4 regions of the Sporomusa aerivorans genome follow, and region 2 is predicted to be linked to each of the others. Evidence: riboswitches for the same ligand, from Rfam matches in the RefSeq annotation. Region 2 holds a riboswitch; each other region holds the start of a gene.
What was found. Region 2 has a riboswitch for cobalamin ahead of nikB (nickel ABC transporter permease). Riboswitches for the same ligand answer to the same signal wherever they lie in the genome.
Positions count from the first base shown of each region.

Region 1: another riboswitch for cobalamin. It lies ahead of SATMO3_RS05475 (ABC transporter substrate-binding protein); the one in region 2 lies ahead of nikB (nickel ABC transporter permease).
Region 3: another riboswitch for cobalamin. It lies ahead of SATMO3_RS03335 (TonB-dependent receptor domain-containing protein); the one in region 2 lies ahead of nikB (nickel ABC transporter permease).
Region 4: another riboswitch for cobalamin. It lies ahead of SATMO3_RS07915 (nicotinate-nucleotide--dimethylbenzimidazole phosphoribosyltransferase); the one in region 2 lies ahead of nikB (nickel ABC transporter permease).

Region 1 is NZ_CP156926.1:1,238,791-1,241,923, forward strand. Features, by position in the region: gene SATMO3_RS05470 (adenosylcobinamide amidohydrolase) at 1-679, shown strand, start outside; cobalamin riboswitch at 1,031-1,229, shown strand; gene SATMO3_RS05475 (ABC transporter substrate-binding protein) at 1,368-2,327, shown strand; gene SATMO3_RS05480 (FecCD family ABC transporter permease) at 2,351-3,133, shown strand, end outside.
Region 2 is NZ_CP156926.1:1,031,083-1,034,215, reverse strand. Features, by position in the region: gene SATMO3_RS04675 (ABC transporter substrate-binding protein) at 1-127, opposite strand, end outside; gene nikC (nickel transporter permease) at 154-975, opposite strand; gene nikB (nickel ABC transporter permease) at 976-1,917, opposite strand; cobalamin riboswitch at 2,100-2,297, opposite strand; gene SATMO3_RS04660 (ABC transporter permease) at 2,739-3,133, opposite strand, start outside.
Region 3 is NZ_CP156926.1:725,187-728,319, reverse strand. Features, by position in the region: gene SATMO3_RS03335 (TonB-dependent receptor domain-containing protein) at 1-1,536, opposite strand, end outside; cobalamin riboswitch at 1,698-1,881, opposite strand; gene SATMO3_RS03330 (helix-turn-helix domain-containing protein) at 2,453-2,671, shown strand; gene SATMO3_RS03325 (helix-turn-helix domain-containing protein) at 2,640-3,017, shown strand.
Region 4 is NZ_CP156926.1:1,753,257-1,756,389, forward strand. Features, by position in the region: gene SATMO3_RS07910 (iron-containing alcohol dehydrogenase) at 1-957, opposite strand, end outside; cobalamin riboswitch at 1,244-1,445, shown strand; gene SATMO3_RS07915 (nicotinate-nucleotide--dimethylbenzimidazole phosphoribosyltransferase) at 1,545-2,579, shown strand; gene SATMO3_RS07920 (PocR ligand-binding domain-containing protein) at 2,677-3,133, shown strand, end outside.

The DNA of each region.
Region 1 (3,133 bases), 210 kb from region 2:
CGCCCTGCAGGAACTGGTGGCCGGCAGCCGCTTTTCAAACGGACTGGCCACCGGTTCGGGGACAGACCAGACTATAGTGATCACCAACCCGGGTTCGTCGCTTTTTCTTGAGGATGCGGGCAAACATGCCAAACTGGGGGAACTGATCGGCCGCACCGTCAAACAGGCCGTCAAGGAAGCCTTGCTGCGGCAAAGCGGCCTGTCCCCGCAAAAACAGCACAGTATGCTGCGGCGTATGAACCGCTTCGGCGTGACCGAGGAAAGCTTGTATCAGCAGTATCTGGAGGAATACGGAGCCATTAACAGACAGCGTTTTGCGGCAGTCCTGCGCCAACTGGACAAGGAGGCGGAACTGGTGACCGGTACGTCACTGTATGTTCACCTCTTAGATCAGAATCAGTGGCAGTTGCTGAGTGGCGGCGAACTGGCCCAGGCCGGCAATGACCTGCTTGTTTTGACCGCAGGCAAGTATCAGGTGTTAGCCCCGTCGGTAGCTACCGGCGAACTGACAGCCGATATCCGGGCCTGGTCGGCACTGGTTGTGAAGATTGTAGCGGACCGGCTTGACCGGATACCCGCCTTGGAAGCTCCGACACCAGTCATTTCACAGCAGGCTATACAAAGTTCTGCCGATGCCTTCACCGAAACCATGCTGACCGGTCTGAGCGAGAGGGAGTAATAGGGTCAGGCTTGAGTTATTAAAATTGACTTAGGATACACTGCGAATGTTATGAAGCAATAGAGAGAGGTCTAATGACAAGGACGGACAAGGACGCAGTCAACCAAAGTACTGCAAATTGTCCCAGCCAATATTACAAGGATTTGGCAAGAGTTAATTGACATTAAAGATGGAGAGGAATAAGTCAATGTCATATGTAACTCAAGCCTGACCCCTTTAAACCCTGACCCCTTTAAACCCTGACCCCTTTAAACCCGATGATTGTGGAAAACATTGTCTAAATTAGTTTATATTTGACAATTTCGCTCATAAAATGTTAAAATAATGTAAATAATATAATTTCATATGCCTTGTAAGAAAGGCGAAACAGGTGCCCCGCAAGGGGCTTAATAGAGAAGTGCGGTTAAGCAGTTTTGCTGATCCCGCCGCGGTCCCGCCGCTGTATCGGGGAGTAGGTTTGCATTAGGTCACTGGATGATTGTCATCTGGGAAGGCGCAAACACTATCATGATCCGGAGCCAGAAGAACTGCCTGTTTGACAATCACCGCTTGAGCCACGAGAGATGGGGAGGGGATTCGCACAGTTTTATTGAAAATTTACTGGTTTACTGTGTTGCTGCAGACCTCTTCCGTTTTATACGGGAGAGGTCTTTTGATGTCTTAGTGAGTTTACAATGAGGAATAGAAAATGAAACAGTTTTTATATCTGGCGGCTCTTTGCTCGCTTTGTCTGCTGCTTACCGGCTGCCCCGCCAGACCGGTTGCCGATAAAACGGTCAGTGCCCGCAGCGGTTATACTGTAACGGACGATAGCGGGTATACCATGCTGCTGGCGGATAAGCCCAAACGCATTGTGTCGCTTGCTTATAGCGTGGATGAGATTATTTTGGAACTGGTGGCGCAGGAGCGGATTCTGGCTTTTAGCCGGCATGCCGGCGATCCGGAAATCACTTTTATTACCGCCGAGCAGGCTGCCAGAGTGGGTCAACGGGCCGTACCCTATGCCGAGGCGCTCATTGCGCTCCGGCCGGATCTGATCTTAGCGGCGCCAGGTACCCTGCGGCCGGAAGCAGTACAGACACTGAGAGAAGTCGGCATTCCTGTATATATTTCCAAAAGTCCGAAAAACTTGCCGGAGGTTAAACAAAGAATTATAAGTTTAGCCCGCGCGGTGCGGGAAGAGGAACAGGGGCAGCGCATGATTGCCCAAATGGAAAAGCGGTTGCGGCAAATTGAAGCAAGATTGGTCCCAGTCACTCCGGCTAACAGCAAATGTGCGATGGCTTTTGATTTTATCGGTGTTATCGGCAACAGAAACAATTTGCTGGCAGATATCTTCCAATATGCCCATTTGCGTAACGGCGCTCTCCTGGCCGGCAGCGACCAGGGCGAAAACCGCCTGTCCAAGGAACAAATTATTGCCGCAAATCCGGATATCTTTCTTTTGCCTACCTGGAATTATGACGGGCACAGTGATGTCGACACCTACCGGCGGCAGATTATGACAGATCCGGCCCTGCAGCATGTTGCCGCCGTTCGCAATGATCAGGTGAAGCTGGTTTCCGACCGCTTTCGCTACGTAGGTTCGCAGCATGTTGTTGAGAGTATTGAGGTATTCGCCCGGACAGCCTATCCGGAGCTTTTTTAATTTTTTTCATAAAGAAGGTCATCATGCTGACGCTATATAAACGAAATCAGAGCAAGATTCTCCTGCTGCTGGCAGCTTTTTTGCTTGCCACAAGTCTCTCGCTTATGCTGGGGCAGGTTGAAATTCCTTTAGCCGGGACAGTTGCTGTGCTGGGCTATCAGCTATATCTGCCTGGCTTCGGTGCAGACGATTTTACGCTGGAGCAACAGTCTATTTTGTGGCAGATACGTATGCCGCGCACTTTGATTGGCATCATGGCCGGCGCCGCCCTGGCTGTTTCCGGTGCCGTCATGCAGGGGATTTTCGGCAATTATTTGGCAGATCCCGGTATTATCGGCGTATCAGGCGGTGCGGCTGCCGGCGCCGTCATTGCCATTGCTTCCGGCATTGGATTTTTGAATCTTTTTTATATGCCGCTGTTTGCTTTCATTGGTGCGGTATGCGCTGCCGGTATCACTGTCTCGCTGGTGATGCGGCAGGGAAAGATTCCGGTGATGCCGCTGCTTTTGGCCGGCGTGGCCGTAAGTATAATCTCAGGCGCCTTTACTGCCGGCATCTTAACCTATATTAACGAACAGAAGGTGCAGCAGTATCTGTTCTGGATGATCGGCAGTCTTGATTTCCGGCGCTGGGAACATGTATATATCGCTTTCTGGCCCATTAGCCTGGGGATTGCCCTGCTGATTTTGCTGTCGCGCCATCTTAACATTCTTGTCTTGGGGGAAACGGAGGCAAGGGCTGTAGGCCTGGCAATCGTTCCTTACCGGCTGCTTTTACTGCTGATCGCTTCCCTGATTGCGGCCACG
Region 2 (3,133 bases):
TTGTTACACCAATTTTCAGTGTCTTTTTGTCGGCTTCCTTTTTACCGCTGCCGCCGCAGCCTGCCATAAAGACCGCCGACATGCAAATCATCAGCAACACACAAATAAATCTTCCCAAGCCCTTCATAAACCTCACCCTTTCTATGTTCTCACTCAGTTTGCCCGCTGCGGATCCATGATGTCGCGCAGGCTGTCTCCCCAAAGGTTAAAGATTGCTACAACTGCCAGAATCGCAGCCCCCGGATAAATCATCAGCCAGGGAGCCGTCTGGATATGCTGTCTGCCCTCGTTGAGCATAAGCCCCCATTCCGGTGTCGGCGGCTGCGCGCCAAAGCCCAGAAAGGACAATCCGGCAAGTTCCATGATCATCGTACCGATATCCATGGCGGCCGTCACAACAATGGTTGGCAGGATATTCGGCAAAATATGGCGCCAAAGGATGTGGAGCGGTCTTGTTCCATTGGTTACGGCTGCCGCGATAAAATCACGTTCACGCAGCTTCAGGGTAAGGCTGCGTCCCAAACGCGCATATTTTGTCCAGCTCACGGCCGCCAGCGCCAGAATTGTATTGAGTATATTCCCGCCCAGCATGCCGGCAATGGCAATAGCCAGCACGATGCCCGGAAAAGCCAGCATCATATCCACAATGCGCATAAGCACTGTATCCACCTTGCCGCCCGAGTAGCCGGCGACCACACCAACGAATGTCCCTATCACCGAAATAATGGCGACTAGCGATAGCGTCATTAAAAGGGAGGTCCGCGTCCCGTAGAGAATTCGCGATAAGCAGTCACGCCCGAGCTTGTCCGTACCGAACAGGTGCTCCGCCGACGGCGCCTGCAGCGACTGCCGCATCACCGCATCATACGGGTCGTAAGGAGCCAGCCATGGCGCCAATACCGCCAGGCCTGCAATCATTAGAACCAAAAACGTAAACAGTCCAAACAGGAATTTATCTTTTGTCCAAAACGACACTCAGCGCCCTCCTTTCTTCAGCCGCGGATCAAGATATGTATAGGAGATATCAACCAGCAGATTAATCCCCATATACAAAACAGCAATCCAGAGGACAAAGCCCTGTACCAGCGGATAATCACGCATCTCTATGGCATGTACAGCCATCTTGCCAAGTCCCGGCCAGGAGAAGACCATCTCAATAACAGCCACGCCGCCCAACAGCCAGCCAATCGACAGGCCCAGGAGCGTAATGAGCGGCAGACATGCATTCGGCAGCACATGCCGCCAGAGAATTTTCCGCATGGGAAAGCCTCGCGTCCGGGCACCAATGATATAATCCTGTCCCAGTTCCTCCAAAACCGCCGTACGCACCTGCCGCGTGTATTTAGCCGACATCGCAATGGCCAGCGTTAACGCGGGAAGCACCATCCGGTCCGGCGACACCACACCGCCTGCTATCGGGAAAAGCCTCAGCTTCAGCCCCAAAACGTACAGCAGGATAAGCCCTACCCAAAAGCTCGGCATAGACACGCCTAAAAACGAAATGCCGCGAATCAGATAATCAGCGGTACGGTTTCGATATACCGCCGACAGGATCCCGCACGGAACCGAGATCAACAGCATCATTACCAGAGCCGAGCCTGCCAGTACCAACGTTCCCGGCAGGCATTGCCAGAGCCGGTCGGCTACCGGCATCTTCGCCGAATAGGACATGCCCATATCCCCCTGCAAAACACCGGCAAGCCAGCGGACGTACTGTACATGAAACGGCTGATCCAGCCCCAGCTGTGCCCGCGTCTCGGCAATCGTTTCCTCCGAAACAATGGTATCGCCCACCTCCAGCAGCATCTCTACCGGATCTCCCGGCGACAGATACATCAGACAAAACGTCAGGAAGCTGACACCGAGAAGAGTAATAACCATCTGCGCCAAGCGATGCACAAGCTCTTTTCTCTTCAAATCACCATCTCCTCTCTGTCAAAAAATAAAAATCCGTATAGAATCGTTTTCTTAACTAAAAGAAAAGGATTCTATACGGATACAGACAGACTGCCCATTCAGGCGCAGTGCAGTTATATGCAGACAATCAGAAAAAGCATAGACTGCGCCTACACATCCATTTCCTTATCACTCGTAAGTCAACAATGAATCTTATTATAAGCAGGCTTTCTGGCTCATAGATCATAACCTTCGCTTCCGTCTTCCCAGAGTTTCCTCCAGTGACGCTCTTTTGAAGCAGGCTCCCTATTTACAGCTGCGGGACAGCACAGGATTTTCACCCGTTTTCCTCTCATCGCTCAGCAGCAAATGCTGCCGACACTTATAACGTTCTATATAAAATTGTCATTAATAAGCAAAATTAGCCATTAAATATTATGTTTACTATTATATAAATGCGCTTTGGCATTTGTCAATCCAATATTTTACTATATTAACTATAAATAATCAATATATCCTTTGTTTTTATTGACGATGACGATTTTTGATACAAACTACACTACGTGAGTTATAACTCATTTATCCTGTAACTAACCCGCACTAAGACTCCTACATCTATAAGCGGGAGATAAGTGCGGCTAAGTTCCTGGATAAGGGCGACTAAACTTCAGGTGGGGTTAAAACCCCATCTGAAGCTAAGTCTACTTTATCGTCTGTATTGCAGGCGATTGGCGACAATGCGTCGCTTTTTCCGCAACATTTATCATTGCATTTTATTCTGGATAAAAAAAATCTACTGCCAATTTGTCAGTAGATTGTATAACTATTTTATATTTATTTAATTATTCATACCGCAATGCATCAATCGGATTCAATAGTGCGGCCTTCCGGGCAGGGTAAAGTCCAAAAAACAGGCCAATCCCAACGGAAAACGCGAATGATATGATAATCGGCATGGATGTAATCACGGTATTCCAGCCGGCAACAGAGGAAATGGCATATGAAGCGCCAATTCCTGTGGCGATGCCGATTGCCCCGCCAATGACGCCGATAACAATGGCTTCAATGAGAAACTGCATGAGGATATTGGCATATCTGGCTCCCAGGGCCTTGCGGATACCAATCTCCCGGGTTCGCTCGGTGACAGACACCAGCATAATGTTCATAATGCCGATACCGCCGACCAAAAGGGAAATGGCCGCTATACTGCCTAACAGCAGGGTAATGGTCGCTGTCG
Region 3 (3,133 bases), 310 kb from region 2:
ATAGTACCAGCCATCCGGCAAGTCCCGGCGGTAGCCGTACCGGGCGCTGATACCGCTGGCCCAACTGCCGTACTTGGCCGTATTGACGCTGTCGCTGTCATGAAACCGGTAGTCGTTTTCGATTTTTGTCATCCGGGCAGCCAGGTCCAGATAGCGGCCATTGTGGCCAATCCAGGAAGCATAGGTGCCCATGCTCGTGCCGGTCAGGTCTCCCCGGCCTGTGGCGTAGCCGGTGCCGGCGTCCAGCTGGCCCAGCATCAGGCCGTAGTATAAGGTCCCGTTATAGAAGTCGCCCTCCCGGGCCTTATCAAATCCGGCCTGCAGTCCGTTGTAGCTTTGGCTGACGCTGCGCCCGTACGCGCCGCGGCTGTTCAGTTTCCCCCGGAAGCTATGGGCCCATACCCCTTCACTCACCGGCCTGTCCGCCGCGCCGGCAAGGGACGGCGCGTCTGTATTGCCGTAATGCCGGGCATGCAGCTCATCCATGCGGGTGAAGAGATTGCCCTCTTCAATACGCCAGATATTGCGGTAAGTCAGTTGGGCATCACTGGCCATTTTGCCGGATTCGGAGATAACACCGGTATTATAGGCTTTGAGCGCCACCAGCACGGCCTTGCCGGCATGCAGGTTGTTCCAGTCGATGACCGGCACCAGTTCATAGAGCCTGAGAGGTCCATCCATCAGTGACGCCTGGCCCACGACATTGACCTTGCTGTAATCGGCGGCGCTGAAGTCGGCGGCTATGTAGTTATCATAGTTACCGGGAGCGCTCAGCGCCAACGTCTTGCGCTCATAGATCGAGCCTACGCCCCTGACCAGCTCTTTCCAGGCCGGGTCATAGGCGGACTGGATATAGACCGTGCCGCCCGCTCCCTCAAGTTGTTTGACGGTTATACTTGCCCCAGTGAAACCGCCATTGCCGCCAATGAGTTTTATATTGGTATTGATACGAAAGACCGCATCCCCGGCCAGCGTTAATTTATCAATCGTAAAATGATACCCGGCTATCTGCTTTTGCGTGTTGTCGAACCCGCCGGGAAACTGGGACGTGGGCAGATAGAGCAAAGCCTGACGTCCGGCCAAATCCAGCATGCTGCCGGCATTCAGGGTAAGGTCGCTGACCGTAGCGTATACGACCAGAGCATTCGTTGCCGGGGTCCGCATGTCCAGGGGACGCCATCGTTCGCCGGCATTCAAGGTTATGGCCGTCAGATACTTCTTGGACGTGCCGGCCAGGTGGCCATTGCCGCCGACAGCACTCGTGGAGGTCCAGGTATCATAGCCGTCCACCAGTCCAATATATGTCCAGGTATTCTTGGTGTCGGCCGGCGGCGTAAACGCAGCCGCCGTATGGATAAACAGCGCTGCTATGTTCAGCGCCAGCAACCAGACCAGGCTGAGCACTATGCATTTGGCCCCGCGCACGCCGCTGCTGCAGCGGACCGATTTCATCCGGCCGGTGCTTTTCGCCAGCTCGGACACCACCTGCCAGCAGGCGCGGGCCCGGTTCCAAATGATTTTATAGATATGGTTCAAAGGTGATCATTCCTTTATCTTGTTCTCTCCCTGTGGTATTCTTTGGCCTATCGCTTCGAAGAGCGATGCAATAAAAAAAACTCCCGCAACGGAAGTTTTACAGCAAATTCACCGGGATTGTCCGGTAATCTTATAATCTCCTCCCCGTCGCTCGCAGGTAACATGGTGATTGTCGGACAGGCAGTTCTCCTGACTCCGGTTCATCGCTGTCCCGCGCCTTCCCAAAGCTGACGCTCCAGTGGCCAATATGCGAGACTACTCCCCGTTACAGTGGCGGGACCGCGCCGGTATTTCACCGGACTTCCCTATTAAGCCCTTGCGGGCACCTATCCCAAGATATTCGGTTGTTCTTTCGGTTTCAACTTATGACGTATAGTCGTGGATTATGACTGTTTTTATCCTCTCAGTAAAAACATTTTTTCCAGGGGACTCTTTCACTACACTTCGGTGCGGACATAATTTCCGTGCATTTTCTCAGCACCTGGATTGAAGCCGGGTGCTGTCTGCGCTATAATGGAGACAATCGTATGTGGAACACACCCCTGTTTTCCGTTCGATTGTCTCCATTGGCAGCTGTTGCTCCAACGTGACGTTGGGTGACAAGTGTCTTTTGGACACATTTCTAGGTATACTTTGCCCTTGGTTGGCGGCTTATTGAGATAAGCCTGCTGTGGTTTAGGTTGCTCTTTTAGCTGCCTCCTTTCTGCTGTACTAGAATTTAGCTAGAAGTACATATTTTCGGCTACCCAGGTGCTTGTCTGCACATCAAAGGTAGCAAGGTACGCCAAATAAGCAGCATGTTATTAAATCATATCTTTAATCCAATACCCTTTGCGCAATTAAATTGCACTACAAATCATTATAGTGCAATTTAATTACACAGTCAATACTTTTACTTGAAACGGTGTGTGATTTGATGCCATCTTTTGGTGAACGTTTAAGTCATTTACGAAAATCACGAAAGCTGAAAGCTGAGGATTTGGCAGATGCTGTTGGAGTCAAACGTCGGATCATATTTATGTATGAGAAAAACGAGTCAAAACCAAGCTTTGAAGTTCTTATCTCCTTTGCCGAGTATTTCGACGTGTCTCTGGATTACTTGGTTGGCAGATCAGACGAAGCTCGAAGAAAATAAAAGTTGCAAGGCAGAAGCCTTCATCATTTCATTTAAACTTCTTTGTGCCATTTGCACACTTCATATACATATTATAAATGTGCAATTGGCACAAAGTCAATTATTTTTAAGGAATGATTGCATGATTTTATCAATATTGGCGGAAAGACTTAAATATTTACGTGAACACCGTGACCTTAAGTTAAAAGAAGTATCTCAGGCTGTTGGTATCACACCAAGCGCCGTTGGATCACTAGAACACGGAAGAAGACCTATAAGTGTCGAGACACTTATTAAAATGTCTAATTTCTATGGTGTGTCTACTGATTGGCTACTAGGGTTAACAGATAATCCCAAAAGAAATTAGTTCGAAGTAACTCGCTATTTTTTTTGTATGCCTTGTCTTAATATTGACTGGTGCCTGCTGCATTATAAATAGATATATCTAATCCTGTGACTAAAATTTTATATTGTCTAAAAATC
Region 4 (3,133 bases), 720 kb from region 2:
GGTTTCCGCCGACAAGCCCTGCGTATCAATGTCGGCGGCATGGGCCAGATCGGCGTATTTGGTTACGGCTGCCGGCAGGTTAAATTCCATAACTGCCGGTAACAGGATGGCATTGCACAGTCCGTGCGGCAGATTATAAAAGCCGCCAAGCTGATGCGCCAGGGCATGTACATATCCCAGGCTCGCGTTATTGAAGGCGATTCCCGCCAGGTATTCAGCGTAAACCATGGCTTCTCTGGATCTTAAATCGTTGCCGTCGCAGTAGGCTGTGGCCAGATTGCCGACAATTAGCTCAACAGCTTTTACCGCTTTGCAGTCGGTTACCGGTGTGGCGTTTGTCGACACATAAGCCTCGATGGCATGAGTCAGCGCGTCCATGCCGGTGGCTGCCGTCAGACCAGGCGGCATACCGGTCATAAGTTCGGCGTCGCTGACGGCAATGATGGGAGTGACATGCCAATCGTTAATTGTCATTTTTACATGACGTTCTTCATCGGTGATGACACAGAAGCGGGTCAGCTCGCTGCCTGTACCGGCCGTAGTATTAATGGCGATAAGCGGCGCTGCCCGTTTCTGGGATTTGTTTAAGCCTTCGTAATGAGCGATTTCGCCGCCATTGGTAGCTAAGAGCGCAATAGCTTTGGCGCAGTCGTGAGGCGAGCCGCCGCCAAACGAAATCAAAAAGTCGCAGCCGTTATCCCTGAGGAGTTTTAGCCCGTAATTGACCTGATTCACGGTGGGGTTGGGAGAAACATCTTTGTAGATTATATAAAATATACCTTCCTCGTCAAGTAGTGCCAGGAGTTTGTCAATCAAGCCGGTCTCGACAAGAACCTTATCGCTGACGATCAGCGCTTTGCGAAACAGCATTGGTTTGATGTAACTGGTGATTCGCTCCGTGCAGCCTGTTCCCAGTATACTAATCGGTGTCATAAAATATTCAAAGATCTTTTTCATTGACCACAGCCCCCCTTTTCCTTTAAGTTCTTAAAAACAATAACACCGTTTTTTTATTTATGCAAGATCCCGGACGGCAGTTGGCGCGATGTCGGCAATAAAGTGACAAATCACAACAACTGACAACCATATGGCAGATACCGTAACAGGCTATGTCAGTAAGAGCAAGACCGGGGAAATAGTACTTTTTTGGCCAAATGCTTTAACATCTTGCGACAAGCTCCAAAGTGGTAGACAGCAGAATGCTTTAGGTGTAAAATTGAGCCATCAAAGAAACAACAAATTTAATATATGCCACCATACAGGTGCCTCTTATCAGATAAGAGGAGAATAGGGAAGTTCGGAAGGATTGCTCACAATCCTTAAACGACGCGGTCGCGCCACTGTAATCGGGGAGAAATATCCTACTATGCCACCGGGAACCGGGAAGGCCAGGATGTTTTTATGATCCGTAAGCCAGGAGACCTGCCTGTCTTGGCTGTTATTTACCCCCGCGCCAGGGGTAGTACCGGAAGGACAGGATTTTAAGAAGATAAAACCCTAGCCCTTTTGGGCCAGGGACTTTTTATTTTAAAGGGGGAAATGGCATGAATTATCGGAGTGCAGTAGACGAACTGGTGGATGGTGCAGCAAAACCGGTTAACAGTCTGGGGCTGTTAGAAAAAGTATTTAAAAAAATGTTATTGGCTTGGGGTACGATGCACCCGGAAATTAAACCCTATCATTTGATTTTTGCCGCCGATAACGGAGTTGTGGAAGAAGGCGTTGTTACCTTTCCGGATGAGATCACCTACCTGCAGGCGCAAAACATGGTAGACGGGCGAGCCACTATCAGCTGCTTCTGCACGGCTAATCAGGTGCCTTACTCGGTCATTGACATTGGTATTAAAAATGAAAAACGGGTAGGCATAGACCGGCGGGTGGCAGCCGGCAGCAAGAACTTCATGAAAACCGAAGCCATGACGCGGGACGAATTTGCTAAAGCGTGGCGTATCGGTCAGGAAATGGTGGGGTATGCCGTGGACCAACATGGTGCTAACCTGATTTCCTTTGGGGAAATGGGCATCGGCAATACAACAACTTCGTCGGCTGTGCTCCATGCCATGACCGGTATATTACCCGAATTTGTTGTTGGCTACGGCGCCAGCGGTCCTAACAGCGATGTGCTGAAAAGAAAATGTGTGGTTGTGGCCAAAGGCGTGGAGCGGCACCGCGAAACCTTCAAATGCATTGAAGATATTCTCCGCTGTGTTGGCGGTTTTGATATTGTGGCGATTTGCGCGGGAATGACCGAGTGTGCAAACCGGAAAATTCCGTTTGTGATTGACGGTTTTATTACGGCTGTGGCATTTGCTTGCGCATCCCGTATTCAAAAAGAGGTTGAAAACTTTGGCTTGCCTTCCCATCTTTCCAAGGAACCGGGGATGAGCTATGCCATGATCTTAGGCAATATCCTGGCCGATGATGTTCCTATCCGGGCAAACATGGCCTTGGGAGAAGGGACCGGAGCCATTTTAATGATTGGTATGCTTAAAACCATGGCTTATACCATGTATAATATGGCCAGACTCTCTGATTTCGAATTAAGTAATCCGCAATCAGAGCAATTGGCAGCCATTTAGCGACACTTTTTGACGATTGTCTGCGCGCTTAGGCAGGAATCGGCAGCTGGAACAGCTAAAATAACCTCTTACGAAAGTGTTCGCAGGGGGAAATATAGTGCAAAACTATAAACGGTTTGTTTTGTCGGAAATTGTTAATACCCAGATACTGCAGGAGATTCAGGACAAGTTTTCGGAGACTACAGGCATTTCAGCTGTTGTGGTTGACGCCGATGGCAAACCTGTGACCAGACCCAGCAAATTTACCGAGTTTTGCGATTATGTCCGGTCCTTTCCCATAGGATTAGCCCGCTGCATGGCCTGTGATGACCGGGGTGGCCGCGCCGCCGTGGAAAGACAGCGTCCGGTCGTGTATCACTGCCATGGCGGGCTGACCGATTTCGCCGCGCCCATTATTGTGCAAAACGAGTATGTCGGAGCGTTGCTGGCCGGACAGGTCGTTTTACCGCAGCAGGGGTATGATGCCAAAGAGGAAATGTTTAACCGCTTATTGCCGGCGGGCATGGATACCGCCATTTTGTCAGACTTGTTTGACAAAGTGGCCATTATTCCGG